One region of the Citricoccus sp. GCM10030269 genome, then DNA from elsewhere that is predicted to be linked to it. Evidence: riboswitches for the same ligand, from Rfam matches in the RefSeq annotation. Region 1 holds a riboswitch; the other holds the start of a gene.
The links. A riboswitch is a leader RNA that binds a small molecule or an ion and turns the genes downstream of it on or off. The one in region 1 is predicted to bind S-adenosylmethionine.
Positions count from the first base shown of each region.

Region 2: linked by a shared signal. The riboswitch ahead of ACFQQD_RS06095 (acyl-CoA dehydrogenase family protein) and the one ahead of ACFQQD_RS05275 (ABC transporter ATP-binding protein) in region 1 are both predicted to bind S-adenosylmethionine.

Region 1 covers NZ_JBHTCV010000002.1:474,170-490,021, reverse strand. The annotation lists gene ACFQQD_RS05350 (3-methyladenine DNA glycosylase) at 1-645, shown strand, start outside; gene ACFQQD_RS05345 (YdcF family protein) at 692-1,660, shown strand; gene ACFQQD_RS05340 (hypothetical protein) at 1,770-2,261, shown strand; gene ACFQQD_RS05335 (helix-turn-helix transcriptional regulator) at 2,261-2,464, shown strand; gene ACFQQD_RS05330 (YchJ family protein) at 2,495-2,998, opposite strand; gene purS (phosphoribosylformylglycinamidine synthase subunit PurS) at 3,079-3,384, shown strand; gene purQ (phosphoribosylformylglycinamidine synthase subunit PurQ) at 3,384-4,220, shown strand; gene purL (phosphoribosylformylglycinamidine synthase subunit PurL) at 4,217-6,529, shown strand; gene ACFQQD_RS05310 (aldo/keto reductase) at 6,672-7,757, shown strand; gene ACFQQD_RS05305 (putative quinol monooxygenase) at 7,836-8,156, opposite strand; gene ACFQQD_RS05300 (CoA-binding protein) at 8,161-8,589, opposite strand; gene ACFQQD_RS05295 (aldehyde dehydrogenase family protein) at 8,682-10,166, shown strand; gene ACFQQD_RS05290 (YtxH domain-containing protein) at 10,312-10,809, shown strand; gene ACFQQD_RS05285 (LLM class flavin-dependent oxidoreductase) at 10,923-12,392, opposite strand; gene ACFQQD_RS05280 (acyl-CoA dehydrogenase family protein) at 12,475-13,731, opposite strand; SAM riboswitch class I at 13,739-13,831, opposite strand; SAM riboswitch class I at 14,008-14,105, shown strand; gene ACFQQD_RS05275 (ABC transporter ATP-binding protein) at 14,109-14,954, shown strand; gene ACFQQD_RS05270 (aliphatic sulfonate ABC transporter substrate-binding protein) at 15,056-15,852, shown strand, end outside.
Region 2 covers NZ_JBHTCV010000002.1:648,447-664,298, reverse strand. The annotation lists gene tgt (tRNA guanosine(34) transglycosylase Tgt) at 1-931, shown strand, start outside; gene ACFQQD_RS06125 (SRPBCC domain-containing protein) at 928-1,881, opposite strand; gene ACFQQD_RS06120 (dipeptide ABC transporter ATP-binding protein) at 1,964-3,718, opposite strand; gene ACFQQD_RS06115 (ABC transporter permease) at 3,715-4,713, opposite strand; gene ACFQQD_RS06110 (ABC transporter permease) at 4,710-5,669, opposite strand; gene ACFQQD_RS06105 (ABC transporter substrate-binding protein) at 5,673-7,415, opposite strand; gene ACFQQD_RS06100 (LLM class flavin-dependent oxidoreductase) at 7,444-8,832, opposite strand; gene ACFQQD_RS06095 (acyl-CoA dehydrogenase family protein) at 8,976-10,217, opposite strand; SAM riboswitch class IV at 10,319-10,433, opposite strand; gene ACFQQD_RS06090 (queuosine precursor transporter) at 10,601-11,275, opposite strand; gene ACFQQD_RS06085 (ABC transporter substrate-binding protein) at 11,462-12,463, opposite strand; gene ACFQQD_RS06080 (VOC family protein) at 12,628-13,692, shown strand; gene ACFQQD_RS06075 (RraA family protein) at 13,796-14,401, opposite strand; gene ACFQQD_RS06070 (PIG-L deacetylase family protein) at 14,398-15,138, opposite strand; gene ACFQQD_RS06065 (DUF6282 family protein) at 15,168-15,852, opposite strand, start outside.

The sequences.
Region 1 (15,852 bases):
GTGGACGCGCCCGCGTTCGCCGAGCATCGGTCCGCCATGCTCGACTTCGCCGAGCGCATCCTGGGTCTGACAGCGCAGCGCCCAGCCCGGTTGGCCTGTTTCGGCCTGCACGAGTGGGCGATGGCGTACCGCTCGGAGGTACACGGCGTGCGCCATTCCACGGTCCCGTTGCGTCTCGGCGCCGACGGCACGAACCAGGTGGTCGAGCATCAACAGATCGCCTGCTCGCACTTTGACGCGTTCCGCTTCTACGCTCCCGAAGCTGCGCCCCTGAACACGCTTCAGCCGACCCGGCAGACCCAAGTGGACCTGGAGCAGCCCGGGTGTCTGCACGCGAACATGGACCTGTACAAGTGGGCGTACAAGCTGGTGCCCGCCATCGGTTCGGACCTCCTGGCGGACTGCTTCGAACTGGCCTGGCGAATCCGGACGATGGACATGCGTGCCTCTCCCTATGAACTGCGGGACTGGGGACTGGAGCCGATCCGGATCGAGACCCCCGGGGGACGAGCCGAGTATGCGCGTTTGCAGCGCGGCTTCGCCGAGGAGGCCAACGTGCTGCGCCGTCGCCTACTGGACGAGCTGTCAGCCCTGCGCAACCTGGCAGCCGCCGAGACCACCGAGTCCCACGAGACCACGTCATGATCAGCGCCCTGCTCGCCGTTGGTTGCTGGCTGCTGTTCCGCCAGATGTGGCGCGACGAACCGCGGCGGTTGAGCACCGGCGTCGTGCTGTTGCTGGGCGCCTGGTTCGCCTGGGGGCGATACTCGAGATCATCGGCTACATCTCTCCTCAGCTGGTCTCGCTGATCGCCCTCATCCTGTTGGCACTGCCCTTCTCCGTCCTGGTCCTCGCCGGGTTCCTCATCCGCAATGGAGTACAGATGGTCCGCCGGGAGGGTCGGTCCCTCGGCAATCTGCTGTCCCTGCTGGCCGGGACCGGCCTGCTGGTGCTCCCCGTGGTGGCGTTTCTGCTGGCCTCCACCCTGCATCCGGTCGGCATCGGAGTCGCAGCGCTGGCCTTCTTCGTCTCCGCCCAGGCCGGTCTGTCCTTCCTGGCTTTCCTGGTCTTCACCATCGCCTACGCCCGGAGGCCGCCCCGCCCGGGAGCGGACGCCGTGGTGGTCCTCGGGGCCGGTCTGATCAACGGCAAGGTGAGCCCCGTCCTGGCCTCACGGCTCGACCGCGGACTGCGGGTGCGAGAGTCCCAAGGATCAGCTCCCCTGATTCCCTCCGGCGGGCAGGGCCCGGACGAACCACGCCCGGAGGCAGCCGCCATGGCCGAGTACCTCGCCGACCACGGAGTTCCTCAGGAGCAGATCATTCCGGAACTGCGCTCTCGCACCACCGAGGAGAACCTGCGTTTCTCCCGTGCGCTGGCGGACCAGAGCCCGCCGGCGGGGGCAGCCCCCGGTCACCTGGTCGTGGCGACCAACGAATACCACGTGCCCCGCACCGCCCTGCTGTCCCGGCGCATCGGTGTGGACGCCGACGTGGTGGGTGGCACCACGGCCGGCTATTACGTGCCCAGTGCCTATCTGCGTGAGTTCGTGGCGGTCATGTCGATGCACCGGCGCACACAGATTCTGCTGGCCGTGCCCGGGTTGGTGCTGTCCCTGGGCCTGACCGCACTGCTCGTGATGTACCAGGCGGCGGGGTGAGCTAACCTCGGAGTAAAGCGTACTTGACGTAAAGTCTCCTTTACTGCCACGATGGTGGAACAGACAGCCGGTGCACCGGCCCGGCTGCCGACAGTGGAGGAGAAGGGTCATGAGCATGCCGGATCACCGCCAGCGCACCGCCAACCAACCGGCTACACGGTGGGGACGCTCTCGGTTCGGCGGCGGCCCTGGATTGTTGGTCCTGATGAGCCTGGTACTCGGCGGCCTCTTGTCCGCCGGAGGAAGTTGGCTGATGGCCAGCCTCGTCGAAGTCGAATCGGTGAACCCCGTACTGATGTTCTGGGTGGCGTTCGCCTGCCTGCTTCCTCCGTGCATCATGGTCCCGTGGGCGCTTCTCGTGGACCGGAACTCGCTGACCGGGGCCGTGGCTCGCCCGGAGGAGTCAGTCGAGTCCGCGTGGTACCTGAAGGCGTCCAGCGGCGCCTTCACCGACGTGCTGCTGGTGATGGGCCTCGGCACCACCGCTGTCTCCATCACCGGTGTCCAATGGCCCACCAGCCTCGTCGGCCTCACGATGCTGGTCCTGATGATGGCCTGTTTCGGAGTCCGATACGTCCACCAGAAACGCATGAACGCCTGATGGAGAATTCCCTGCCTGAGCACCGCGCACGCCTGGGCTGGTCTCAACAGCGCCTCGCCGATGAGCTAGGGGTGTCACGGCAAACGGTGATCTCTCTGGAGAAGGGCCGTTATGACCCCTCGCTACCTGTGGCATTCCGGCTGGCCGGCGTCTTTGACTGCTCGATCGAAGACCTTTTCAATCCCAGTACGGACGAGGAGTGAGCAAGGACTGGGCGCACCAGGGGACCCGCCTCAGGCCACGTCGCCTTCGCGGTAGTACCAGACTCCCCCGCGGCGCACGAAGCGAGACGTCTCGTGCTGAGTGCGCCGTCCGGCCGGGGTGCGGAAATGCGCCGTGAAGGTGACCGTGCCGACGTCGTCGAAGGGGCCCCCGCCCGTGGTCGACTCGACGTCGAGGCGAAGCCAGCGGACATCATCCCCGGACTCGTTCCCCGGCTGGTCCACCGCCAACGACGACGGCCGCGTCTCTGGTGCCCACGTCGCCAACAGGTAATCCTCGGCCCCGGCCAGCTGGCCCGTGGAGGCCAGGGCGAAGGCCGAATAGCGCGAGCGCATCAGCGCCTCGGCCGTCGGAGCGGCCAGCGCCCCCTCGGCGGCGAACCGCTGATGCCAGCGACCGCAGCAGGCACCGTAGACGTCCCCGCCACCGCAGGGGCACCGCGTCGCCTCAGGGGCCGACGTGGAGTGTGTGGAGTGCGGAGGTTGCTGGGGCGCTTGACCCGGGTCATGGTTCACGGTTTCAGCGTAGGCGGCGGAGCGGGTGCAGGCACGGCTAGACTGGCTCAAGCCCTCACGCAGACCACCGGGAGTCCTCCATGCCCACGATCGTCGTCGATGTCATGCCCAAACCAGAGATCCTTGACCCACAGGGCAAAGCCATCGCCGGCGCCCTGCCGCGTCTGGGCTTCACGAGTTTCGCCTCCGTCCGGCAGGGCCGGCGTTTCGAACTCACCGTGGACGGCGAGATCACGCCGGAGGTGCTGCGCCAAGCCCGCGAAGCCGCCGAGCAGCTGCTGTCCAACCCCGTGATCGAGGACGTCGTCAGCGTCCAAGCGCTCACCGACGCAGACTCTCAGCCCGGCGCCCAGCCCGGCACCCAGCCCGAAGGCCAGAACGCTTGATGACCACCCAGACCTCAGCACTTCCCTTGATCGGCGATGTCTCCACGAACGGACCCGTCCTCAGCGGCGCGCGCATCGGCGTCGTGACCTTCCCGGGCACGCTCGATGACCGGGACGCGGCCCGCGCGGTCCGGTTGGCCGGCGGCGAGCCGGTCCACCTCTGGCACGCCGAGCCCGACGGCGGCGCGGCCCTGGCCTCACTCGATGCCGTCATCATCCCCGGAGGCTTCTCGTACGGCGACTACCTGCGCGCCGGGGCCATTGCGCGGTTCGCCCCGCTGATGGAGGCCATCATCTCCGCCGCCGGCTCCACCACCGGTTCCGACGCCGGCACACCGCGGGGCCTGCCCGTGCTGGGCATCTGCAACGGCTTCCAGGTCCTGACCGAGTCCCACCTCCTGCCCGGCTCGATGATCAAGAACGAGAACCTGAACTTCCTGTGCAAGGACCAGGTGCTGCGGGTGGAGAACGCCGAGACCGCCTGGACGGGCCAGTTCTCTCGGGGTGAGGAGATCGTCGTGCCGCTGAAGAACCAGGACGGCCAGTACGTGGCCGATGAGCAGACGCTGGACCGCCTCGAAGGCGAGGGCCAGGTGGTGTTCCGCTACGTCGGCGAGAACCCCAACGGATCCCGGCGAGACATCGCCGGCATCGCCAACGCCGCCGGAAACGTGGTGGGCTTGATGCCACATCCCGAGCACGCGGTGGAACCCGGTTTCGGGCCCGATGCCGAGGAGGGAATGCGCCTGGGCACTGACGGCCTGGGCCTGTTCACCTCGGTCCTGGCCACCGTCGCCGGTGGAACCAGCACGAAGACCTCCGGAGAGACGCCTTGAGCACTGAGACCCGCCAGTTCAACATCGACACCGTTGAGCAGGCCGCCGACACGCCGGACACCGAACTGCCCTGGGCCGAGCTGGGCCTCAAAGCCCATGAGTTCGAGCAGATCGTCACGATCCTCGGCCGCCGGCCCACTGCGGCCGAGCTGGCCATGTACTCGGTGATGTGGTCCGAGCACTGCTCCTACAAGTCGACCAAGGTCCACTTGCGCCAGTTCGGTGACAAGCTGACCGAGGACATGAAGAAGGACATGCTGGTGGGCATCGGCGAGAACGCCGGCGTGACCGACCTCGGTGACGGCTGGGCCGTGACCTTCAAGATCGAGTCGCACAACTCCCCCTCCTTCGTGGAGCCCTATCAGGGCGCGGCCACAGGCATCGGAGGCATCGTCCGGGACATCATCTCGATGGGCGCCCGCCCCGTGGCGGTCATGGATCCCCTGCGCTTCGGGGCGATCGACCACGAGGACTCCCAGCGTGTGGTGCACGGTGTGGTCGCCGGCATCGGTGGCTACGGCAACTCACTGGGCCTGCCGAACATCGGCGGTGAGACTGTGTTCGATCCGGTGTATCAGGGCAACCCCCTGGTCAACGCCCTCGCCGTCGGAGTCCTGCGCCACGAGGATCTGCGTCTGGCCAATGCCTCCGGCGTGGGTAACAAGGTCGTCCTGTTCGGCGCCCGCACCGGCGGGGACGGCATCGGCGGAGCCTCCGTGCTCGCCTCCGAATCCTTCGACTCCACCAAACCCTCCAAGCGCCCCGCCGTGCAGGTCGGCGATCCCTTCGCGGAGAAGGTCCTCATCGAGTGCTGCCTCGAGCTGTTCAAGGCCTCGCTGGTGGAAGGCATCCAGGACCTCGGCGCCGCCGGCATCTCCTGTGCCACCTCTGAGCTCGCCTCCAACGGCGAGGGTGGCATGCAGGTGGAGCTGACGGATGTGCTGCTGCGCGACCCCACGTTGACGCCCGGCGAGATCCTGATGTCCGAGTCCCAAGAGCGGATGATGGCCGTGGTGACTCCGGACCATGTCGAGGCGTTCGAGGCCGTGATGGCCAAGTGGGGCGTCGAGTACTCGTGGCTCGGCGAGGTCACCGACACCGACCGCCTGGTGATCACCTGGAACGGCGAGACCATCGTGGACGTCGACCCGAAGACGGTCGCCCACGAAGGCCCCGTCTATGACCGCCCCTTCCACCGCCCCGCCGGACAGGACGCCCTGCAGGCCGACCGCTTCCGGGACTCCGCCGCCGGAGCCGACCTGCCGGCGGCGGGCGAGGAATTGCGCTCCGCCGTGCTGGAACTGATGGCCGGCCCGAATCTGTGTGACAAGTCCTGGATCACCAACCAGTACGACCGGTACGTGGGCGGCAACACCGCTCTGGCCGCCCCGGACGACGCCGGCGTGGTCCGGGTGGACGAGCAGACTGGCCTGGGCGTGGGCGTGGCCACGGACGCCAATGGGCGCTACGCCTACCTGGACCCCTACGCGGGCGCGCAACTGGCGTTGGCCGAGTCCTACCGCAACGTCGCGACCTCGGGCGCCGTCCCGATGGCCGTCTCGGACTGCCTGAACTACGGTTCACCCGAGGATCCGGAGGTCATGTGGCAACTGGCCGAGGGGATCCGAGGCCTCTCGGACGCCTGCCTCGAGTTGGGCATCCCCGTCACCGGCGGCAACGTCTCGCTGTACAACCAGACCGGCAGCGACGCCATTCACCCGACGCCGGTCGTCGCCACCCTGGGCAGGTTCGACGACGTCGGCCGCCGCACCCCATCCGGATTCCACGCGGACGCCGACGGTCAGGCCGTGTACCTGATGGGCACCACTCGCGACGAGCTGGACGGCTCCGAGTTCGCGAACCTGCGCGGTCACCTCGGCGGGATCCCGCCACGAGTTGATCTGGCGGCGGAGAAGCTGCTCGGCGAACTGCTCATCAACGCCTCACGAGACGGGATGATCGACGCCGCACACGATCTCTCCGAAGGGGGCCTCGCGGCCACCCTGGCCGAGATGGTGCTGCGCTTCGGCGTCGGCGCCCGGGTCAGCCTCGACGAGATCATCAGTCGTGACGGCGTGGATGCCTTCACCGCCCTGTTCTCCGAGTCGCAGGCCCGCGCCGTCGTCGCCGTGCCGCGCACCGAGGAGGTCCGCTTCAAGGACATGACCACGGCTCGCCGCTTCCCCGTGGCGCGCATCGGCGTGGTGGATGCGGCCTCCGGTGCACTCGAGGTGCAGGGCCAGTTCAGTCTGCCGATCGATGAGCTCCGCGAGGGCTGGGCCGCGACGATGCCGAGGTTCTTCGGCTGAGTGTCGGCCTGATTCTTCGGCTGTCTTCGGACCGCTCCGGCTGTCTTCGATTGCCCTGGTCCGGTTGCGGACGTCTTCCGTGAGTCGAGCTGGCGTGCGTAGGGTGTTCGCGGACCAGCCCCCACGGTGAGGAGATTCAGCCATGGACTACATCCGACTCGGCGACTCGGGGCTCTACGTCTCCCGGATCGCCATCGGCACCATCCCGTTCGGTTCCGGCGGCGGCTTCGAGAAGATCGCCGGACTGGGCGTGGAGGATGCCCGGCGTCAGATCGATGAGGCCCTCGATCGAGGCGTGAACTTCTTCGACACCGCAAACCTCTACTCTGCCGGCGATGCCGAGCGGGTGCTGGGCGAGGCGTTGGGCTCCCGGCGCGATGACATCGTGCTCACGTCCAAGGCCCGCACCGCCGTGGGCGAGGGCCCCAACGATGCCGGTGCCAGCAGGTACCACCTGACTCGCGCCGTTGAGGACAGTCTCGCCAGGCTGCGCACGGACCACCTGGACCTGTTGTACCTGCACCAGTGGGACGGCCAAACACCGCTCCGGGAGACCATCGAGACGGTCAACGCGCTGATTCGGGAGGGCAAGGTCCGCTACTGGGGTGTGTCGAACTACTCCGGCTGGCAACTGGCGAAAACGGTCTATGAGGCCCGGCTGTCCGGACTGGAACCGCCGGTGGCGCACCAGGCCTACTACACGCCGGAGGCGCGGGAGATCGAGTACGAGATCATCCCCGCTGCGCGCGACCTGGGTCTGGCGACCTTCGGTTGGAGCCCCTTGGGAGAGGGTCTGCTCAACGGCAAGGTGCGTCGCGGCCAGGACACGCCATCGGACACCCGCCAGGGCACCGGCTGGCCCGAACCTCACGTGACCGACTGGGACCGGGCCTATGACTTGATCGATCTCTTCGACGAAATCGCCCGCGATCTGGGCTGGACGATCCCGCAAGTGGTGATCTCCTGGATCCTGCACCGGCCCGGGATCGACGGCACCGTGATCGCCGCCCGCCGTTTCGAGCACTTGCAGGAGGACCTCGACGCTGCCGAGTTGGAGTTGCCCGAGGACGCCCGCGATCGGATCACGCAGGCGTCCCAGCTGCCGGCGTACTACCCGTGGTGGCACCGGCTGATGAACGGTCAGGACCGGCCCGAGCCGGCCGAGACGGACCTGATCCGCGAACACCACCGGCAGGTCTTCGGCAGCGGGGACGCCGGCGGCGCGTGACAGCACTGACGGTGCTGTCAGCGCTGACGGTGCTGTCAGCGCTGACGGTGCTGACGGTGCTGACGAAGAGCGCCTAGGTCAGTCGATCTTCAACTCACCCATCTCGTCCCAGCCTTCGCCCTCGACCTGACGGCTGATGATCTTCGGGGTGGAGACCAGCGCTTCGCGCATGGCTTCCAGGCCGGCGGCGAAGTGGTCGCTGTTCACGTGGGCCTCGGCGGCGTCGTCCTTGAATCCCTCCACGAGCACGAACTGGTGGGGGTCCTCGACGCTGCGGGACCATTCGAAGAAGAGGTTGCCCTCCTCCGCGCGGGTGGCCTCGCTGAAGGGGCGCACCATGTCCATGAATCGGTCGGCGTACTCGGGCTTGACCTGCTGTTTCACGACGATAAGGATCATGGGCTCAGCCTAACGACTCCGTGCGCCTTCGAGCCTCGATCGCCGGGCAGGTGTCCATGACGACGTCGAGTCCGGCCTCGGCGGCGCGTTGGGCCGCGGCCTCGTCGATCACCCCGAGTTGCATCCAGACGGCTTTCGCTCCGACGTCGATGGCCTGGTCCACGATCGTGCCGACCTTCTGCGAGTTCACGAAGCAGTCGACCACGTCGATCGGGCCCGGAATGTCTGCCAGTCTGCGGTAGCCCTGCTCGCCGTGGACGTCCTGTGCCCCGAGGTTGACCGGAATGATCTGCATCCGCAGCTCGTCCCGCAGGAATTTCGATACGCCGACGGCGGCGCGATGCGGGTTGGGCGTGAGCCCGACGACGGCCCAGCGGGCGCCACGGTCGGACAGCAGTCGACGGATGGTCGCCGGATCGTTGGTGTGGCCCATGTGCCCACGGTACGTGCCCTCGGGAACGGGCTGAACAGTTGGTGCGCACGAGTCCTGCTCACCAGCGCCCGGACCGGACTAACGTGACACCCATGACCGGATACATGCTTCCCGACTACCTCCTCAACGCCCAGCACTACATCAACGGCACGGATGCCCCGAGCAGCGGTGACGCGACCATTCAGATCCTGGATCCGGCGACGGGACAGCACCTCGCCACCACTCCTGCCGGGACCACCGCGGACCTTGATGCCGCCGTCGAGGCCGCCCACCAGACGTTCCGCAGCGGCGTCTGGTCGAAACTCTCCGGCCGGGAACGGTCCCGGGTGCTGATCCGTGCGGCCGAGCTGATTCGCGAGCGCGCCGACGAGATCGCCGAAGTGGAGAGTCGCGACGTCGGCAAGCCGATCAGTCTGGCCGGCGCCGTGGACGTCAACACCGCCGCGGACACCTACGAGTACGCTGCCTCGTTGGCCCAGCATCTCGACGGTGCCGTGCGGCGTACACCGTTGCCCGCTCACGCCTACACCCAACGTGAACCGTTGGGTGTGGTCGCGACCATCACTCCGTTCAATTTCCCGCTGATCCTCTCGACCTCCAAGATCGCGGTCGCTCTAGCCGCCGGCAACACGGTGGTCCACAAGCCAGCCGAGGACACACCGCTCACGGCCTTGTTGATGGCCCGCCTGCTCACGGAGGCCGGGGTGCCGGACGGGGTCTACAACGTGGTCACCGGTTACGGAGGCGACCTCGGCGATCACCTGACCGGACACCCGAAGGTCAACAAGGTGGCGTTCACCGGGTCCACCCAGACTGGCGCCCACGTGGCGGCCGTGGCCGGCCAGGCCCTGCGGCCGATCACGGCCGAGCTGGGTGGCAATGCGGCGAACATCGTTTTCGCCGACGCCGACCTGGAGAAGGCCGTGGAGACGGTCATCTCCGCGTTCGTGTTCAATACCGGTCAGTTCTGCATGGGCGGACCCCGGTTACTGGTCGAGCGCAGTGTCTACGAACAGGTCCTGGAAGCACTCGCCGGGGCGCTGCCCCACGTGCCCTTCGGCGATCCCCGCGACCCTGCCACGGTGATCGGGCCCCTTGCCACTCGCCAGCAGTACGACAAGGTGGTGCAGGCGGTCGAGCAGGCGCGGGACGCCGGTGCACGCGTGGTGACCGGCGGCGAGCCAGCCGACCTCAACGGCGGTTACTTCTATCGGCCGACCATCCTGGCCGACGTCGACAATTCCGCCGATGTGGTCCAGCAAGAGGTTTTCGGCCCGGTGCTGACGGTGCAGGCGTTCGACAGCGAGCAGGAGGCGATCGAGTTGGCCAACAGCACCGACTACGGTCTGGCCTCGGGCGTGCAGACCAGCAACATCTCCCGGGCCCACCGGGTGTCGGACGCCCTGGAGGCGGGCATCGTCTGGGTCAACGGCTGGGGTCTGCTGGATCCGTCCATGCCGTTCGGCGGCGTCAAGTCCTCCGGCTGGGGACGCGAGAACGGTCCGGAACAGCTCGACGCATACACTCGCACCAAGTCCGTCATCATGGCCCTGGACCCGGCGCCGACAAATTCGTGAGGGACTCTGTCGACGACTGTCACGTGCTGAAACACCGGTAGGCCGATGCCCTGCCTGTGCATCGGCTGGGAGCAATTGACCGGCCGCACCATCACGGTAAGACTTGGGACATCACCCAACCGGCGGATCCCGCCACGAAGGAGAGATGATGAAGCGACTGATCACCTTGGGCGTTGGTGCGGCTATCGGGTACCTGCTGGGCAGCCGCGAAGGCCGGCAGAATCTCGACAAGTTCGCCAAGAACGCCCAGAGCTTCTGGAACGATCCGAAGACGCAAGAGCAGGTGCAGAAGGCGACCTCCGCGGTGAAGGACCAGGCTCCCGTCGTCGCCGAGAAGGCCACCGGCTTTGCCGACAAGGCCTCCAACGCGATGAAGGACCGGGCACCGGGCCTGTCCGAAAAGTTCAACTCAGCCGCTCACACCGGTGCCGAAAAGGGCGCGGCGGCGGCACAGGACCTCTCCGACAAAGCCTCCTCCGCCGCAGAGAAGTCCACCAGCGGCAAGCACTCCTCAGACGAGGGCGGCTCTTCCACCGGCTCCAGCGCCTCGCCGAGCCCCTCGACCAGCGGTGCTTCGACCTCCGGTTCCTCCCCGTCCGGCCCGTCCGGCGGCACTGAGGGTGGCAGCCCGGACCGTCCCTGAGGACTGCCGCGGCGCAGCCCTTTTATCCCCGAACACCACGGAAACCCCGGCCCCCACAAAGGGCCGGGGTTTCCGTGTGTCACGACCGAATCAGGTCTCGTGTCCTGCCGACCTCACGCCAGAGCACGGTTTCTCAGGGCGAAGGACGCTCCGTAGTGGTTCCGCGGCAAGTGGTCGCCGCGGCCGAAGAGCTTGTTCCGCATGGTCCCGGAGGTGTACTCGGTCTTGTAGCGGCCCAGCTTCTGCAGTTCCGGAACCACATACTCGACGATGTCCTCAAAGGTTCCCGGAGTGATGTGGTACGCGAGATTGAAGCCGTCCACATCGGTCTCGTCCTGGATGCGCACCAGTTCCCGGGCCACCGTCTCACCGGACCCGATGATGACCGGGCCGAAGCCCCCGACGCCGACCCATTCCGCAAGCCGGCGGACGGTCCACTCCTCGCCATCGTCACCGGAGGCCTTCTTGAAGGTCTCCACCGCGGACTGAATGGCGTTGGACTGCACATCGCCGATCGGCTCATCGAGGTCGAATTCGGCCAGATTGAGTCCCATCCAGCCGCTCATCAGGACCAGGCCGCCCTCGACGTCGACGTACTTCAGCAGTTCCTGGTATTTCGCCTGAGCCTCCTCGTCGGTGGCCCCGGTGACGATCGTCTGCATGGACATGATGCGGATGTCGTACGGATCTCGACCCGCTTCCACGGCCGACTGACGAATCTTGGCCGCCGTTCCAGAGATCTGGTCGTCTGTGGGGGAGTTGATGAACACCGCCTCGGCATGCTTGCCGGCGAAGGCCCGGCCCCGAGTGGAGGCCCCGGCCTGATAAATGACCGGAGTGCGCTGGGGACTCGGTTCCGTGAAGGCGATGCCCGGCGTCGTGAAGTACTGGCCCTCATGCTGGATGCGGTGCACCTTGTCCGGGTCCACGAACACGCCGGACTCCGGGTCGTTGACCACCGCGTCATCCTCCCAAGAACCCTCCAGCAGCTTGTACACCACGTCGAGATACTCATCGGCATGGTCGTACCGCTGATCGTGCTCCATCTGATCCTGTTGGCCCATGTTGACGGCGGCCGACGGCAGATAGCCGGTGACGACGTTCCAGCCCACACGCCCTTCGGTCAGATGATCGAGCGTCGCCAGCCGGCGGGCGAACGGATAAGGATGTTCGTAGGCGGTGCCGGCGGTGACACCGAAGGTGAGGTTCTCGGTGACGGCGGCCATCGGCGGAATCACCAGGATGGGGTCATTGACGGGGACCTGGGTTCCGGCCTTGAGAGTGGCCTCGTCGGAAGCACCGAAAACGTCGTACGGACCGAGCACATCGGCGATGAAGAGCCCGTCGAACAGACCCTTCTCGAGCGTCTGGGCGAGATTCATCCAGTAGTGCAGGGTGTTGTAGTCACGGGCATGATCCTCGGGATGGCGCCACAGGCCCGGGGACTGGTGTGCCACGCAGTTCATGTCGAAGGCGTTGAACAGGATCTCGCGCCGGCCGGCGGCCGTGGTGGGCACGCCCTCGGGCAGCGCCTCCGGCGAGGGCCCGGGCGAGTTGTTCGGTTCGGTTGACGGTTCAGACATCGTGGTCCTTCTCTTCGTGATGGTCGTTTGGTCTCTTGGCTGTTCAGTCATGTGTTGGTCGTTTGTTGGGTCGCGGCCCGGCTCAGACTCGCCCGGTCGCCAGATACGGGACCGGCTGGGTGCCGTTGACCTCCCAGTCGCCGACCATGCGGGCCATGAAGGCCGCCGGGTCATGACTGGCGATGGTCCGGGCATTCCGCCAGTGCCGGTCCAGTTGCAGCTCGGTACTGGTGGCGGAGGCTCCCAGCGTGTCGAAGATCCGGGTACAGGTGTCCAGCACGAGCTTGGGCACCATCACGTGCGCCCGGTGGGCCGCCAGTGCCGCCCGCTGCATCGCGTCCGAGCCGTGTGGATCCTCCTGGCCGTCGTCGCCCGCCAGTGCCGCGTCCAGTTCCCGGCCGGCGGCGCGCACCAGCTCCTCAGCCGTGGCCTGTTGGGCTGAGAGCTCGCCGATGATGCCCAGGAGCTGGTCGTCGTCGCGCGGCGTCAGCCCCCCGCCGGTATTGGCGGAGCGGCGCCGGTTGCGCGTCTGCTCCACCCCATCGCGCAGAGCCGCACGGCCGATCCCGGCGAGCAGGGCCATCAGGGTGTTCTCGTGGTGCAGGGGAACCGGGCCCCCGGGCGGCGGCATGGCCAGCAGCTCCTCCACACCGGCCCCGGAGAACTCCATGGTCCCGGTGCCGGTGAGCCGCTGGCCGAAGCCGTCCCAGTCGTCCTTGACGGTGGCGCGGGGCTGACGGACCCTGACGACGGCGAGCGCGGTTCCGTCCCGCTTCTGCTCGCCGGTCGGCAGGACCCGACGCCGGATCCCGGCCTGGACGCTGGCGTCGAGTCGGACGGTGGCCAGGGTCCACGTGGCGAAGATGGAGCCGGTGGTGTAGTACTTGGTGCCCCGAATGATCAGACTCCCGGCGGCATCCTGACTCACGGTCGTGCCCACCTCGCCCAGGCCGCTCCCCCGGTGCTCGGACAGGGCGCTGCCGGCGAACTCGCCGTTCACCACGCGCTGCAGCCACCGCTCTCGCCGGCCCTCATCCGATTGAGCCAGCACGTGCTCCACGAAGCTGAGGTGACTGCGGACCAAGTGGGCGGTGTTGGCGTCCACCGCGGCCAGGTCCATCAGCAGCCGATAGGCGTCTTGCTGGCCGGCGCCCAGGCCTCCGGCGTCCTGGGGCACGGAGAGCGCTCCCAGCCCCTGGTCCCGCAAGAGATCCAGAGCCGCGAACGGCAGGTGCCGCCCGGCTTCCCGGGCAGCCTCACCTCGAGCGACCTCCTCGAAGACGGGCAGGAAGCGGGCAGTGAGGGCGGGATAGGGGGCGGTCGCAGACCCAAGATGCATCGAAACAACTCCATCGGTCCTGGCGGTAGCACCCGGACCCCTGATGGGCGGGTTGCTGCGGCGTCGCTGAGCCAGATCTCTCGGCCGCTCTGGATGGTTTATGTGACTCTATGAGACCAGTTCGGACCCTGTACAGGCCACTCGAGCGTCACAGTTCGACGCGTCGGTCCCCGCCGAGCACGCGTGAGACCTCGGGGGTACGCCCAGGGGTCCGCATGTGACGAAAGGTGACATTTCATTACTCCCTCCCCTCGCCTCCTGGTTCACTTGACCCACCAACCATCCAGAGCGGCCGAGAGATCTGGCTCGAAGACGCCGCAGCAACCCACCGGTTTATCGCCGGGTCACGGTGCTCATGCCAGAACCGATGGAGAGTGATGCTGTTGACTGCCCTGGCCGAGTCGAGTCATGCGAAGGCGCGGACTGCGTCCGCGGGCACCGGCCAGAGCCTTTCGCTCGCGTTCCATTCCGTGGGCCGGTCTTTCCCGACCGCCGAGGGCGAGCGGGCGGTTCTGCGGGATATCGACCTGACGGTGTCACCGGGCGAGGTCCTGGCCATCATCGGGGCGTCAGGGTGTGGCAAATCCACTTTGCTGCGGGTCGCCGGCGGCTTGGATCAGGGCCACTCCGGGGACCTCATCATCGGCGACTCCCCCGTGCGTCCCTACGATGCGCGCACCGCTGTGGGTTTCCAGGAACCACGCCTGATGCCCTGGCGCACCCTCCATCAGAACGTGGCGCTCGGGCTTCCGCACGGCACCGGACGATCAGAGGGCCGTGAGCGGGTGGACCAGTTGCTCGATCTGGTCGGTTTGGCCGCCCACGCCGACCACCGCCCACGCGCCATCTCTGGTGGCATGGCTCAGCGCACGTCACTGGCCCGCGCCCTGGCTCGCCGGCCAGGGGTGCTGCTCTTGGACGAGCCCTTCGGGGCGTTGGACGCCTTGACCCGGCTGAAGATGCAGGACTTGCTCCTGGACATCCACGCCAAGACCGCCACCACCGTCCTGTTGGTCACCCACGATGTGGACGAGGCACTCCAGCTGGCCGACCGAATCCTGCTCCTGGGACGGGATCCGGACCCGACAGCCCTCCCAGGGGCCACGGCCCGCACCCTCCTGACCGTCCCTGGCCATCGGCCGCGCGACCGAGGTTCGGCAGAGCTCGCCGAGTTGCGGTCCGAGTTGCTGGCCGGCCTCGGCGTCGACGCTCACCGGCACTGAGGCCATACCGGTACAGACGTCATACCGGCACTGCACCTCTTCGCACCTCACTGCACTCCTGCACCTCCTGCACCTCCTGCACCTCACTGAAAGGCATCCCCATGCGTTCACGTCTGACTCTCACCGCTGCCGCCCTGGCCGCGACCGCCCTCGCCCTCACGGGTTGCGTGCCCGGCGAAGACTCCGCTGAGGGGGCCAACGCCGAGGGCAACGGCGGCTCCACCGATGAGCTGAACATCGACTTCGCCACCTACAACCCTCTGTCGCTGGTCATCAAGGACCAGGGCTGGCTCGAGGAGGAACTCGCCGACGAGGGCATCACCGTCAATTGGCTCCAGTCCGCCGGCTCGAACAAGGCCAACGAGGCCCTGCGTGCGGAAGCCGTCGATGTGGGTTCAACCGCCGGTTCTGCCGCGCTGCTGGCACGAGCCAACGGCACGCCCATCAAGACGATCGGCCTCTACTCCCAGCCCGAGTGGTCCGCCCTGGTGACGGGACCGGACTCCGACATCACCGAGGTCAGCGACCTGGTGGGCAAGTCCGTGGCCGCCACCAAGGGCACCGATCCCTACTTCTTCCTGATCCAGAGCCTGGATGAGGCCGGCGTCGACCCCTCGGAGGTCACGATCCAGAACATTCAGCACGCCGACGGCAACGCCGCGCTGAACAACGGCTCGGTGGATGCCTGGGCCGGGCTGGACCCCATCATGGCCGGCGCCGAGGCCGACGGGGCCGAGTTGTTCTACCGCAACGTGGACTTCAACACCTACGGATTCCTCAACGCCACAGAGTCGTTCCTCGAAGAGTCCCCCGAGCTCGCCCAGACGGTCGTGGACGTCTATGAACGGGCTCGTGCGTGGGCACTGGAGCATCCGGAGGAGACTGCTGCGATCCTGGC
Region 2 (15,852 bases), 170 kb from region 1:
GAAGGCGCCGTCGGGTCAGGGAGCCGATGACACCGTCGCGCCGGGCAAGGAGCGTCTGGCCGATGTGGACGAGGACGGGGTCTGGTTCAAGTCCCATCTCAATGGCGACCGGCACCGATTCACGCCGGAGGTCTCGGTCGGCATCCAGCACCAGCTCGGGGCGGACATCATGTTCGCCTTCGACGAGCTGACCACCTTGCACAACTCGCGCGGCTACCAGGAGGACGCCCTCGAGCGCACTCGACGCTGGGCCCAGCGGTGCCTGGACGAGCATGCCCGGCTGACCGCCGAGCGTGCCGGCAAGCCCTACCAGGCCCTGTTCGGCGTGATCCAGGGCGCCCAGTACGAGGACCTGCGCCGCAAGGCGTGCCGGGATCTGGCCGGGATGCGCACCAGGTTCGCCCTCTCCGAGTCCGAAGCAGAAGCAGAGACGCCGGAGCATGGTTTCGACGGCTACGGCATCGGCGGGGCACTGGAGAAGGCCAACCTGGGAACCATCGTCGGCTGGTGCACCGAAGAACTTCCCGAGGACAAGCCTCGGCACCTGCTGGGAATCTCCGAGCCCGACGACCTGTTCATCGCGGTCGAGAGCGGAGCGGACACCTTCGATTGCGTCTCCCCGACCCGGGTGGCCCGCACCGGCGCCTTCTACACCGCCGAGGGGCGATTCAACCTGCCCGGAGCCCGGTACAAACGGGACTTCGGCCCCCTCGAAGAGGGATGCGGGTGCTACACCTGCGCGCACTACACGCGGGCGTACATCCACCACCTCATCAAGGCAAAGGAACTCATCGCGCACACATTGATGTCCATTCACAACGAGTGGTTCACGGTGCATCTGGTGGACCGGATCCGAGCCTCGATCGACGACGGAACGTTCTACGAGCTCAAGGACGAGGTTCTGGGGCGTTACTACGCCCCGAAGTCCTAGCGGCTCTCTGACGACGCTTCCAGGTCTTCCAGGACTGCGGTCCAGGCCTGTTCGGTGCGGCGGGCGACCTCGGTGACGTCCGGCTCCGCGTCCTTCGGCAGATGGAGGTAGGCGCGCACCACGGACATCCGGGTGTCTCCGTACTGCACCGTGCCGAACTCCCAGATACCCGGCGCCGCCTCCTCGCCGTCCGGCACCCGTAGCACCACCGACTCGGGGCTCTGCCGGCCGCCGTCGGGCCCTTCTCTGATCTCGATCACGGTGCCGGTGACGCGCTGCGGCTGCCCACCGGCGGTGGCGTGCACGGAGCTCCGGCTCCCGACGGCGGCACCGTCCAGTCCCAGCAGGCCCGGCAGCCGGTGCCGCGCGGGGACGGAGAGCATCACCAGGGCCTGTGCCGTCTGCCTCCCCGCGAAGTGGGCATGATATTCGGCCAACGTCCGCAACGCCGATGTCCAGCCGTCCACGGTTCCGACGATGTCCTCGGCCCACTGCTCACCCTCGGTATCGATGCCGCTGGACAAACGGACCCGGGTGCGCGGTTCAGCGGCGTCCGGCACGGACACCGGCACCGGAACCGACGCCGGAGCCAGGGTGATCTCCGTGTGCCAGTCGGGCACGGGAGTGCCGTCGCCCATCCAGTCCGCCTCCACGTAGGCGTAGTGGTGCCGACCGGGTTCCCACTGCGTGATGATGCCCTCGGAATCGCCGAAGTCACCGTGGTGGGTGATCAGTCGTCCGCCCTCGCGTGGCTCCAGCTCCGCGGTGACGAACCATCGCAGATAACCCTCTCCGGTGGCCACGGACTCCCAGACGTCGTCCACTCCGGCGGGCACGTCCACCTCGACGACCACCCGACAGCCATCGTTCGAGCGGTCCACCGTGGCGGTGGGAACGGCCGCCGGCTGCTCGGGCTCGGCGGCGGAAGCAGAGGGTGTGGACTCGACCATGTGGTCATGGTGGCAGCCACCTCAGGCGTCGGCAAGAGTCGAGCGGCCATGCTCACCGCTGCGCACCGCTGCTCACCCCTGCTCACCGCGCCAGGGCGTGGGTGGAGAGCACCTCCAGGGAACCGAGCAACCTCTTGGTGTAGTCGTGCTGAGGATCGTCGAAGACCGTGGACGCCGGACCGTACTCCACCGCTTCACCGTGCTTCATCACCAGAATGTCGTCGCTCATGTGGTGAATGACGCCGAGGTCGTGGGAGATGAACAGATACGTGGTCCCGAGGGTCTCCTGCAGCTCCGTCAAGAGGTCCAGGACTTGGGCCTGCACGGAGACGTCGAGGGCGGAGACCGCCTCATCGAGGACCACGACGTCCGGTTCCGGGGCCAGCGCCCGGGCGATGGACAGGCGTTGCCGTTGCCCGCCGGAGAGCCGCAGCGGGTGCTTCGCCAAATGGCGGGGATCCAGCCCGACGACGGCGGCCCACCAGGCCGCCCGCTTCCGCAGCTCTTCGCGGTGGGTGCGGCGCTGCCGCGCCGAGGCGAACAGTCCTGGCTGGGCGCCGGCGTCGAGGGCGTCCACGAGCACTCGCTCGCCAGTCCAGCGCGGGTCGAAGGAGCTCAGTGGATCCTGGTACACCGACGTGACCTCACGGCGCCGGGATCGCCGCCCGGCCACGTCGAGATCGCTCCAGGACCGGCCGTTGAGCAGGACCGAGCCGGCGTCGGGCTCAATGAACCCCAGCGCCATGGAGGCCGTCGTGGATTTGCCCGAGCCGGACTCGCCCACGATGCCCAGGGTTCGGCCGGCCGTGACGTCGAAGGAGACGTCCCGCACCACGGTGCGGTCGCGTCCATCGGGACCTCGATACGACTTCGTCAGGCCGCTGGCCGTCAAGACCGCCGGCCGGGCGGGCTCACTCGGAAACTCACGCGGCACCTCACTCGGTCCATCACTCAGCACATCAACCGGCGCATCATGTGGTGCCGCCTCCGGCGCCCGGACCCGGAGACTGGCACGCTGCCGCCCCTCGTCGGTCAGGTACTCGCCTTTGGTGTGCCCTGACGGGACCGCATCCAGCAGCTGACGGGTATAGGAGTGCTGAGGGTTCTCCAGAACCGCGGACGCCGTCCCGGTCTCCACGATCGCTCCTCCCTGCATCACCAGGACACGGTCCGCGAGCCGTCCCACCACGGAGAAGTCATGGCTGATCAGCAGCACGGCGGTGCCGGCGGCCTTGCGCTCGGCCAGCAGGTCGAGCACCTGGGCCTGCACCGTGACGTCCAAGGCGGTCGTCGGTTCGTCGGCCACCACGAGCGCGGGTCGGTTGGCCATGGCCGAGGCGATCAGGGCCCGCTGCCGCAGGCCGCCGGAGAGTTGGTCCGGACGCTGACCGGCGCGCAGCACGGGCTCGGGGACGCCGACCTCGGTCAGCAGCTGTTCGATCCGGGCCTGGCGCTCGCCACGGTCGCGGACGCCGTGCAGGCGCAGCGATTCGCCGATCTCGGCGCCGACCGTGCGCAACGGGTCCAGGGAGACCAAGGCGTCCTGAAGGATGAAGCCGATCTCACGGCCGCGGATGCTCTTCCAGTCGGCATCGCTCAGGGCCCGCAGATCCCGGCCGAAGACCTCGGCAGTCTCCGCCTCGACGCTGGCGTTCGATCCGGCCATCCCGATCAAAGTCCGCGCCGTGACCGATTTCCCGGACCCGGACTCGCCGATGATGGCCACACACTCCCCCGCCGAGATCTCCACCGAGACGTCATGGACCACGTGACGCTGGTGACCGTGCTGGTCGGCGAACCAGACGTTGAGTCCCTTCAGCTTGGCCAGCGGATTCATCGGCGGTCTCCTTCGAGGGTGGTCTCCAGATGGCGGCCGAGAACGGTGGCGGTCAGCGCGGTGGCCAGGACCGCCAGGCCCGGAATGATCTCCAGCCACCAGGCTTCGGTGATGTAGGGGCGGCCGGCCTCGAGCAGCGCTCCCCATTCCGGCGACGGCGGCGCCACACCGAAGCCGAGGAAGGCCAGGCCCGAGGCCCACACGATGGACTGTCCGATGCCGAGCGTCAGGACGACGATCAACGGGCGCAGGGCATTGGGCAGCACGTGCTGGGTGAGAATCCGGGCCGGATGATGTCCCAGCGCGCGGGCGGCCTGAACGTAGCCGGAGCCGCGCACCTGCATCACCTGCGCCCGCACCATGCGGGCGTAGCCGGGGGCGATGCCCAGCCCGACGGCGAAGATCAGCGTCTGCACGGAGGGGCCGTACACGGCGATGAAGACCATCGCCAACAGCAGGATGGGGAAGGCGAAGAGCACCTCGATCGCCCGACCGATCACCGCGTCGGCCCACCGTCCGCCGAGAGCGGCCCAGCACCCGAAGACCACCGCCAGGCCCACTCCGACTCCGGTGGCTCCGAGCCCGATCAGCAACGACGAGGCGGTTCCATGCACGATGCGCGAGTACAGGTCCCGGCCGGATTGGTCGGTGCCGAACCAGTGCTCCCAACTCGGTGGGGCCAGTGGTGACGCCAGATCGATGGCCCGCGGATCGGCGGTGGCCACCAGAGCCGGAGCGACGGCGGCCACCACTAGCAGCGCTGCGATGGCGGCGGCGACCCACACCGTCGTCGGCGTCCGTCGCCAGGCGCGAGGACGGAGACGGGGACGGAAACGGGGACGGAGTTCAAAGGCCGTGACCGGGCTGCGCGTCGGATTCGGCGAGGAGTCGCCCGGGGACCCGGGGAGGTGTTCGAACGGAACCGCGGATTCACCAGTGGGGTGAGCTGTCTGGGGTGGTTGGGTGGTCTGGGTGGTGACGGGCTGGGCAGTCATGAGTGCTCCTTCAGTCGGGGGTCGACCAGGGTGTATGCGGCGTCGATGACGAGGTTGGTGATGACGTAGATCAGCGCGACGAGCATGACCACTCCGCAGACCACCGGCAGGTCACGCCCGTTGACGGCGGTCACGAGAACGCGACCGAGTCCGGGCCGGGAGAAGACGTTCTCGGCGATCACCGCCGCGGAGAACTGGGCCCCGACCGCCCAGCCGGTCAGGCTGAGACCCGGCAACAGCGAATGCCGCAGCACGTGGCGCACTCGGACGCCGCCGTCGGACATTCCCCGGGCTCGGGCCGTCAGCACGAAGGGCTCGTCCAGGGTCCGTTCGAACTCGGTGCGCATGACCTGAGCGAGGAACCCCGCCAGGGGGATGCCGAGGGTCAAGGCCGGCAGCACGAGACCGGCCGTGCCGCTACCGCTGACGACGGGAAAGAGGCCCAGCCACAGGGAGAACACCACGAGCAGAATGATGCCCAGCCAATACTGGGGCAGGGCCGCGGCGGCCGCCTCGAGTCCGGAGAAGAGCTTGGAGACCCAGGCCGCGCGTCGCGCCGTGCACACCAGCAGCATCAGGGCCAGGGCCCAGGCGATGGCCAGCGCCGTGAAGGTCAGGACCACGGTGGGGAGGATCTGGTCCCCGATGACCGTGGCGACCGGCTGGTACAGGGTGTAGGAGATGCCCAGGTCGCCGCGGAGGAGCCCGCCGATGAAGTTGAGGTATTGCAGGAACACCGGATCGTCGAAGCCGAACATCTCGTTGATCGGCGCGAGTTCTTCCGCGGTGCGTTCCTGGACCTGGCCGGTCTGCTGATTCAGCAGCAGCGTGGCCCGATCGCCGGGCAACACGACCTGGATGAGGAAGGTGATCGTCGCGGCGGCCCAGACGACGAACACGGCGCCGGCCACCTTCCGGCCGATCCGGGCGAGCACTCGGCCCATCGTCACCGTCATGGGTCAGTCCTCCGTTCTCACGGCCGCAGCCGAGGTGAAGTAGGCGTCATGGAAGACCGGTCCACCCTGGGCGGGCTCGAGCCACACCCCGGTCACAGTGTCGTCAACGGCCAACGTGTTGGTCTGCGTGTAGAGACCGATGGCGGGGGCCAGATCGCTGAGCTGCTGTTGGGCCGTGGAGAAGTGCTCGGTGACCTCGCCCGGCGTCGGCGCCCTCAACGCCGCCTGGATGGTGTGGAACACCTCCGGGTTGTTCAGGAAGGTGGTGTTGGCACCGTTGGGTGACTCCTCGGTGGAGGGCCGGTAGTTGATGTTGAGGATGCCGGCATGCGGGCTCGTCCAGTAGCCGACCTGGGCGTCATAGCTGTCCGGAGTGGAGAAGGCCCCGGAGAAGAACTCGGACTGGGTGGCCGGTCGCAGCACGATGTCGAAGCCGGCCGCCCGTGCCTGTTCCTGGAAGTTCTGGATCACCGTGTTGCCGTCCGGCGTGATGATGCTGTTCAGGCCATAGACGAACGTCACCTGCAGTCGCTGACCGTTCTTGGTGCGGGTGCCGTCGGCATCCCGGCCGGTCCAGCCCGCCTCATCGAGAAGGTGCCGCGCCCGGTCCAGGTCGAAGGGGTACTGGTTTGCCGCTTCGGAGTCGTAGTCGGGCGTGGACTGGGAGAGATAACCACTGGGCTCGAACGGGACCGTGCCGAGGAAGGCCGACTCGACGTTGGCCTTCCGATCCGTCGCGAAGCTGAGGGCCTGACGGACCGTCTGGTCGGTGAAGATCCCCTGCTCGGTGTTGAGGTTGATCACGACGGGCCGTCCGGGAGTGATGTATTGCGTGAAGTCGAACTGCTGCCGGGCGTCATCGATGTTCACCGCCGGCACCTCGCCGATGACGTCCGTCTCTCCGGAGACCAGGGAACCGTACCGGGAGGTGTTGTCCGGGATGATGTTCCACCGGATGCCGTCCACATAGGCCGGCCCCTGATGGCGGGCGTTCTTCGGGGCCCAGTGGTAGTCGTCATTGCGGGCGAACTCGATGTACTCGCCGCGCTTCCACTCCTTGACGGTGAACGGGCCCGAGCCGATGGGTTGGCGGCAGTTCTCCTCGTCGCTGCGGTTCTCCAGGGCGGTGGGCGACTGCAATCCGAAGTAGGACTGCGAGATCGTGGAAAGGAACGGGGAGAACGGCGCCGAGAGGTGGACCTCCACCGTGTCCTCGTCCACCACCTCGGAATGGTCGTAGAAGCCACCGAGGTGCGCGGCGGCGGTGCTGTTGCCGCCGTCGAGCCAGTAGTCGAAGTTGTAGGCCACCGCTGCCGCATCCAGCCGGGTGCCGTCGGTGAAGTGCACGTCATCGCGCAGTTCGAGCGTCCACACCAGCCCGTCATCGGACACCGACCAGTCGGTGGCGATCCACGGCACCACCCCGCCGTCCTCGGTGTGCGAGACGAGGTTGTCCAAGACCTGCCGGGCGGTGAAGTTCTCCTGGATCCAGCCGCCGAAGATGCAGTTGGGTTCCTGCAGGTGGCCGTACTCGATGATTCCGCCCTGGCGTGGGCCCTCGGTCCCGGCCAAGGCAGCAGGGTCCGGGCCGCCGTCGGGCTGTGCACTGGACGTGCACGAGGTCAGAAAGAGGGAGGCCAAGATCAGAGAGGTGACCACCCACCCTCGGCGGTGTGGCTCACTTTGCGGGCAGAACGAACCGGTTCGTTCTGCCCGCACAACGTTCGAGAGACGGGGAGTGCTCATGAGGTCCTTTCGCTCCGTCCGGGGATGATCAGACAACGGCCGGCGCGGGTGCGAAGGCACCCCGGTACTGGGCGCCCGGGTGGGTTTCCGGCAAGCGGTCGCGACCGAACAGTTTCTGGCGCAGGGTCCCGGGAGCGTATTCCCGCTGAGCCAGCCCCCGCTCCCGCAGCACGGGCAGGACCTTCTGCGCGAACTCCTCGAAGGAGCCGGGGATGACCCAGTTGATGACATTGACGCCGTCCACGCCTGCGGCCTGCCATTCCTCCAGCCGATCGGCGATCTGTTCGGGCGTGCCGACGACGCGGTTGTTGCGGTGACCGCGCCAGCCGATGTCCGCGACCACGGGCTCGCGGTCGGTGATCGCCCGTGCCGCCCATTCCGCCGCACCACGCTGCGTATTGGTCTTCAGATTTTTCAGCGGTGTCTGCGGCGGGTAGACCCGGCCGTCCGGATCCACCAGAGCCGAGTGCGCCAGGTACCCCTCGATCGAGGCGTACTCTTCGGCTTCCGCCAGCTTCCGTTGGGCCTCCTGCTCGGTGTCGCCGATGATGAAGCTCAGCCCTTGGAAGAACTTGATGTCCTCTGGGGCCCTACCGGCCTCGACAGCACGGCGTCGGGTGTCGTCGATCTGCTGACGGGCGATGCCCGGGTCTGCGGCGGTGAGGAAGACCGCCTCCGCGTTGCGGGCGGCGAAGTCGCGTCCGGAGGCCGAGGACCCGGCCTGGAACAACACCGGCGTGCGCTGAGGGGACGGCGGCGGCAGGTGGGGTCCTTCCACGGAGTAGCGCGGACCCTCGTGACGGATCTTGTGCACCCGGGCGGGATCGGAATAACGCGAGCCGGCGCGATCCTTGAGCACCGCTCCCTCATCCCAGGATCCCTCCCACAGCTTGTAGGCCACGTCCACGTACTCGTCCGCCCAGGCATAGCGCTCCGTGTGGTCGGTCAGCCGGGGCAGGCCGAAGTTCCGGGAGCCGTTGTCCTGCGTCCCGGTCACAATGTTCCACGCGATTCGCCCGTGAGAGAGGTGGTCCAAGGTCGAGATCTGGCGGGCGAACTGAAACGGATGGGACTGGAACACATTCGAGGTGGTGGCCAGACCCAGGTGCTCCGTCACCACGGACAGCGCCCCGAGCAGCACGGTGGGGTCGTTGGAGGGAATCTGCAGCCCCTCGTTCACATACACGGAGTAGTCGGCGTCGGCATCGCCGTAAAGGCCCACCACGTCGGCGAAGAACATCGCATCGAACTTGGCCGCCTCCAGCGTTCTGGCCAGGTCGACCCAGGTGTTGAGGTCAGTGAACTCCGTCTGTCCAGCGTCCGGTCGGCGCCATTGGCCGTGGTGGATGTGGCTGGTGGTGTTCATGACGAAGGCATTGAAGTGCAGCGGGGTCCGGCGGGCGTGCTGGGTGCTCATGGGATTCTCCTGAGGAGTGGGTAGGTCTCGGGTGAAGGGATGCTCGGTTGGTCCGGGTGGTCCAGGTGGTTCGGGTGGTCCGGGTGGTTCGGGTGGTTCGAGGCGCAGAGTGACAAGACCACGTCACTCTGGTGGGGGCACGGTCACTTTGCGCCAGAGGGGGCGGAGCCGATGCGGTAGGACCGGGCGGGCGGAATCCCGTTGACCTCCCAATCGCCGATAATCCGGGCTCGGTAGATCAAGGGATTGTGGCTGGCCAGAACGCGGGCATTGCGCCAATGACGGTCCAGCGCTCGGGAGCGGCTCACCGCGGAGGCGCCGCCGACCTCGAATAGCCGGGTGGTCGCGGCCAGCACGTTCTCCGCCACCACCTGTTGGGCCTGGTAGACGCGGACGTACACCGCGTTGACGTCGTCCTCCGGCAGCTGTTCGCCGGCCGCCTCGCGTTCCAACAGACCGCCCAGGGCGGTGACGACGGAGTCGACGGCGGCCCGAGCGGCGAACGCGGCGGAGGAGATCTCCCCGACGATCTGCAGGACTTGGGCGTCATCCCGGGGCAGTTCGGCCGCCCCATGACTGAAGGAACGCCGTCGCCCCTGGACGTACTCACTCACATCTCGCACGGCGGCCTGCGCGATGCCGGCTAGCGTCGCCAAGTGAATGAATTGCCAGGTGGCCTGCCCCGTGGCCACTCGCGTTCCGTCGTCGAGGCCGCCGACGTAGACCTCCTCGGCGGCCACGGGGGTGTTCTCGAAGATCGTGGTCCCGGACGCGGTCAGCTGCTGACCGAAACCGTCCCAGTCGTCCAGCGCCGTGACTCCCGGCGCGTCCGCGGGCACCACGGCGGCGATCTCCTCGCCGTGGGCATCCACGGCGGCCACGATGATCCAGTCGGCGTACAGCGTCCCGGTGGAGTAGTGCTTCCGGCCGTTGAGTCGCCAGGTTCCCTCGACGTCCTGGACGAGGCGGGTGGTCCCCTCACCGATGGCATTGTTCACCTCTGTGATGGCATTCCCGACGACGGCCCCGCCGCCGATGCGGCGCAGCCACCGCTCGCGGAACGCCGGGTCTGGATGCCCGAGAATGTTCTCCTGGTTGACCAGGTGGGCCCGCAGCGCCTGGGTCAGGTTCGAATCGGAGGCTGCCAGCTCGATGATCAGCTCGGCGGATTGGGCGAAGTCGAGTCCGGATCCGCCGTAGTCGACCGGGACCCGCAGCGAAGTGAAACCGGCCTCGGCGAGGCGCCGGACGACGTCGCGATCAATGCTCCGCTCAGCCTCTCGCGTGGCGGCGCTGTCGGCGATGGAGGCGAAGATCGGGGCGAGCCCTTCGCGGAGGTTGGCGAACCGGTCGGCGGTCAGGAATCCGGTGGCGAGGGCGGTCATGGCGAGGCCTTTCCGTCATGGCCCACCGCAAGACTGCGCCGGAGAACGACGGTGTGCACAGCTGTTCAGAGCCGACCGGCCCAGTACACGCGTCCTCGGTGGTGCCGTACTTGCCCCTCGGCGGTCGCCGGGGGCCGAATCATCACCTGGAGCACCCCACTACAGCGAGAGGGTTGCCGTCCGGTCAGCCAGGGCTTCACACCGGAGCTCGTGATTCTTCACAGAACGTTAGGGACGGCTCTGGGCACCGTCCAGCACGGTCGTCATCTTTCGCCGTTTCGCGCGCTCGAATGGACCTCGAGCGCGGATGGCGTCGCCCGGCGCCAGAATGTGACCCGCCATGACGACGCTGTTGCCGAATCCGAGACTCGGCCACGCGCAGGTCAGCCGGCGTACGCGGGTTCGGCCTTCTTGACCCGGCCGATGACCCACATGGTCACCGGAGACAGCACGATTTCGACCACGGACTTGAACACGAAGCCGACCACCACGTAGTTGAGGAAGGTGGGGACGTCCGTGATGCCGATGACGCCGGCGGCGATGGAACAGAACACCAGGGTGTCGAGGAACTCGCCGAGCAGAGTGGAGACCGCGAGCCGGCCGAAGAGCAGGCGCTCCCCGGAGCGGCGCTTGAGCCGGACCATGAGCCAGGAGTTCGCCAGCTGGCCGATGAGGAAGCCGAGCAGGGACCCGAGGACGATCAGCGGCACCGGCGCCAGGGTGCGGACCAGCGCGTCCTGCCCCGCGTACCACTCGGCGCCGGGCAGCGCGATGACGATCCAGTAGCACAACGCGGCGAAGACGGAGAGGGCGAAGGTGGTCACGATCGCCCGCCGGGACGCGCGGAATCCGTAGACTTCGGACACCACGTCACCGACGATGTACGCGAGCGGGAAGAGGAAGAATCCGCCGTCGGTCACGATCGGGCCGAAGGTCACGCCCTTGGTGGCACCGAGATTGGACAGGATGAGCACCACGGCCATGATCGCCGTGAAGACGGCGTATAGGCCGGTGCCGGTGGGGGCGAAGCGGGCGGGGGCAGGGTCAGTCTGGGTCACGTGGGGTCCTTGGGGTGGTGGTTCGCCGCACGCCTTCCCGAGGAGACGGCGCCGGCTGTATTAGCACTCACTGCTGTCCGGACGCGGCGGCTGGCGGTCTCTGCGACCCCGCACGCACCTGCTGCCCCAGGTGGCGTCTCGAACAGACCCTGATTCTTCCATATCCGCCGTCGACGGACCCGAAGACTAGTCGACGATCATGGCCTCCAAATCGGGCTCCCGGTCGATGAAGTCGTACTTCACGGCGAGTTCACCCATCGCCTGGAGCTGTTCCTCGCGGATCTCGCCGCCGAGGTCGTCCAGCTTGAGGCTCGTGGCGACCTCTTCGGGCAGGCTCAGGAACTCCGGAAGCAGCTTCTTGGCGTCATCGGTGTTCTCTTCCGTGGCGGCGAGCGCCTCCGTGATGGCCGCCTGGAACTTCTCCACGGTTTCGGGGTTCTCCTCGGCGAAGGTGCCGGAGGTGAAAGTGACCATGGTGGGCATGCCCTCAATGGAGTCGCGGAACGAGTAGCCGAGGAGCTCATTGTCCGGATTGTCCAGGGCCGTGGTCAGGAACGGTTCCGGGATCCAGATGGCGTCCGTGTTCCCCTGGTCGAGCTGAGCCGGCATGTCCTGGAACGGCATTTCGGCGAACTTGACCGCCGCCGGGTCAGCACCGCCCTGTTCAGCCAGATCCATGAGCGTGAGATCTCCGAGAGTGCGCAGTGCGTTGATGGAGGTCGTCTTTCCGGCCAGGTCACCGTAGTCCTCGATCCCGCTGTCCTTGCGGGTCACCACTCCGGAGGTGTCCTCGCCGTCGTCCGCCGAGTTGCAGTATCCCGCGACGATCCGCATATCCAGGCCCTGATCCGCCGCCGTGAGAACGGACAGTGGATTGCCGACCCCGACGTCCATCTGGCCGTTGGACACCGCGGGCAGCATGGCAGCCCCCGCGTTGGCGAGCGCGATCTCGACATCGAGTCCGTGCTTCTCGAAGATGCCCTCCTCGATGCCGTACTCCACAGCGATGGACGCCGCCAGCGGTACCAGGCCGACGGTGACCTCGGTCAGTTCGCCACCAGACTCGCCTCCCGCTCCCCCGGCCTCGGCAGAGTCCTGGGTGCCGGACGGTGACCCGGAGCCACAGGCGGACAGGGCCAGGCTGGAGACGGCGGCTGTGGACAGCAGCTGCAGCAGCTGACGTTTCATCGTGTTTCCCTCGAAGACTCTCTGGCGACTGAGTGACCATTCAGTGGCGTGGATCACGCCACGGTCGAATGCCTATGACCGTAGCCAACCCGCCCCAGACTGTCTATGATTTTGTTGACAATATTGTTCCAAGTTCCGAGAACTCCGTATTTGAGAGGGCCAGCATGACCGAACGCATCCGCGACATCGCCCACCTGTCCACCGTGGAGCTGTACACCCCGAAGTTCGAGGAATCCCTGTGGTTCTTCCGGGATCTGCTGGCCATGCGTGAGGTGGGCCGCACCACGGAGAACGGCAACGAGTCCGTCTACCTGCACACGTGGGACGACTACGAGCCGTACTCCATCAAGCTCACCGCCAAGGAGCACGCCGGCGTCGGCCGGGTGGGCTGGCGTGCGCACAGCCCCGAGGCTCTCGACCGCGTCGTCGAGCGCGTGCAGGCCGCCGGTCAGGGCGAGGGCTGGGTGGACGGCGAACAGGGCCGCGGACGGACCTTCCGCTTCACCGACCCGGATCAGCACCTCATGGAGGTCTTCTACGACACGGAGTGGTACGAGGCCACTGACGAGGATCGCCCCGCGCTGAAGAACCAGGCCTCCAAGTTCCCCGGATTCGGCGCCAACGCCCGCCGACTGGACCACGTCAACTACCTGACGGCGGACATGGCCGGGGTCTGCGACTTCACCGAGAAGGTCTTGGGCGGCTACACCACCGAGTACATCCAGCTCGACGACGGCGAGGTCGGCGGCCACTGGTTCACCTTCGGCCAGAAGTCCTACGATCTGGTCTACTCGGACGACTGGACCGGCACCCCGGGGCGCCTGCACCACATCGCCTTCGCTGCGGACACCCGCGAGGACATCCTCAAGGCCGCGGACATCTTCCTGGAGAACGGCATCTACATCGAGTACGGGCCGTACAAGCACGCCATTCAGCAGGGCTTCTTCCTGTACGTCTGGGAGCCGGGCGGCAACCGCATCGAGCTGGCCAACCAGGGTTCGCGCCTGATCCTGGCTCCGGACTGGAAGCCGATCGGCTGGACGCAGGCCGAGCGCGCCAAGGGCCAGGCCTGGGGCATGAAGACCATCTCCACGTTCCACACCCACGGCACTCCGGTGGTCGAGGACGGCGACAAGGTGGCCAACCCGCACGAGGCCGAGTCCAAGGAGCGCCAGAACGCGGCCCAGGCTCAGGAGAACAAGCCCGTGGACACCGGCCTGGACTCCTGAACAACCCCTGACCCCGAAATCGAAGTAGCACGATGTGTCGATTCTGTAGCCCAGATTCGACACATCGTGCTACTTCGTTCAAGCAGGCGGTCAGATCAGGGGCTCAGAAGCCAATCTCGGCCCGCTGCTGGGTCTCGCTGGCGTGCTTGGCCTCGGCCTTGACCAGCACCTCGGCGGCCTGATCCCGCGGGACGATGGCGACGCCGTCGTCATCTCCCACCACCAGATCTCCCGGCTGGACCACCACATTCCCGACGGCGGCCGCGGCCCCGGTCCGGAACGGACCGTTACGGTAGGGGCCGGCCGGCGTCGTGCCCCGGGCGAAGACCGGAAAGCGCATCTGCTCCAGGTCCACGGCGTCGCGGACCATGGCGTCCAGCACGAAACCGACGCAGCCCTGGGCCATGGCCCGCCCCGCGATCAGCTCACCGATCAGCGCACGGTGGGTGGCGGCCTGACCGTTGACCACGAGAACGTCGCCGGGCTGCAGGGTCGGGATGACCTCATGGATCCCCTTGTTGTCTCCCCCGGCCACCGTCACCGGTACCGCCCGGCCGGCCATCCGGGCGCCCGCGGACGGCCAGACGGACTGGATGGCGCCGTCGAGCACCTGGAGGCGTTCCATGGCGTCGCCGACGTTGGCCACCGGCAGGGCGGCGAAGCGCTCGATCAGTTCGGCCTCGGAGAGGTCCTTCGCGTCCCCACTCACAGGCTGGACACCACGTTCGGGACCAGACGCATGAAGGCCTCGGCCTGGCGGATCTCCTTGTTGCCGGTGACCTTGCGCGCGTGGTTTCCGCGGTGTTCGGCGCGCTCGGCGTAGTAGGACTGCAGGTAGACCTGCGCCTTCATCTCGGCCATCGCGGCCTTCTTCTGCTCGAACACCTCGGTGATGTCCACGAAGACCGAGGGCACGAACCCGCACAGCTCGGGCTGGTGCGGCTCGAACACGAGGAACTCGCTCGGTGGGGCGGTCTTGAAGCCGGATTCCACGCCGGCGCCCGAGGTCATCAGCCGGGCCTTCTGTACCATCTCGTAGGCCACCGGGTGGTCGGGGTTGAACGGGTCCTTGTCCGGGTGGGTCAGCACCACGGTCGGGGCGAAGTCCCGCATCAGCTCGGCCAGCCGCTCGATGTCCGACTGGTCGTTGACCAACGGGTAATCGCCCAGATCAAACGCTTCGAAGGACGCCCCCAGGTGCTGCGAGGCGCGCTCCGCCTCGCCATGGCGGATCTTCTTGACGTTCTCCTCGGTCTGCCCCTCCTCCTGCCAGAGCACGCCGGACTCGCCGCGCTCACCGTAGGTCAGGGCCACCACCTTGGCTTCACCGCCGGCCTTGACGAAGGAGGCGACGGCACCGGCGGCGCGCCAGACGAAATCAGCGGAGTGCGCGCCCACGACCAGCAGGCGGCCGGCGGATCGGTCAGCGGTGGGAACTTCAGTCATGTCAGGTCCTTTCGGGATGATGGCTCTGCTCAGCGCAGGTGTGCCGGGGCGTCCGGCAACGGTGAGGCCCCGGCCAGATACCGGGAGTTGTGGACGATCATCAGCTTGATCTCGGACTCGGAATACCCCTCATCGAGCATGATGTCGGCCACGATGGCCAGCCCGTCCTCGACGGGTGGGTTGAAGGGCTGACCCAGGTCGGTGGAGACGACCGAGTGCTCCACCCCGGCGCCGCGGATGTTGGCGTGCCACGTCTCCCAGGACACCTTTCCCGTGAGCGGGGTGGTCAGGCAGCGTTCGAGGAACACCCCCTGCTCAGCGAGCCGGCGTTGAGAGTCCAGCCCCATCCGCTGGGATGTGAACTCCGGGTGGGTGACGATGATCTTCTCCACACCGGCGGCCTGTGCTGCCGGTACCAGGGCCGAGGACTCGTCGGTGTGCAGGTGCCCGGTGGCCAGCACCATGGAGTGCTGGGCCATGACCTGCAGCACCTGAGCGGTCTGGGTGGTCGGGGTGCCGTCCGGGTTGAGCACCTCCACCGCATCGGCCTTCATGCCGGCGTCCTCGAGGTCCTGCTGCAGACGGGCCCACATCGGCGGCATGGCCCCCTCGGGCTCCTCGGCCAGGCAGGAGCGTTGATTGTCCGAGTCCACGGTGGGGAACCAGACGACTTTCGCCCCGCCGCGACCGGCGATCTCCACGGCCACGGGATTC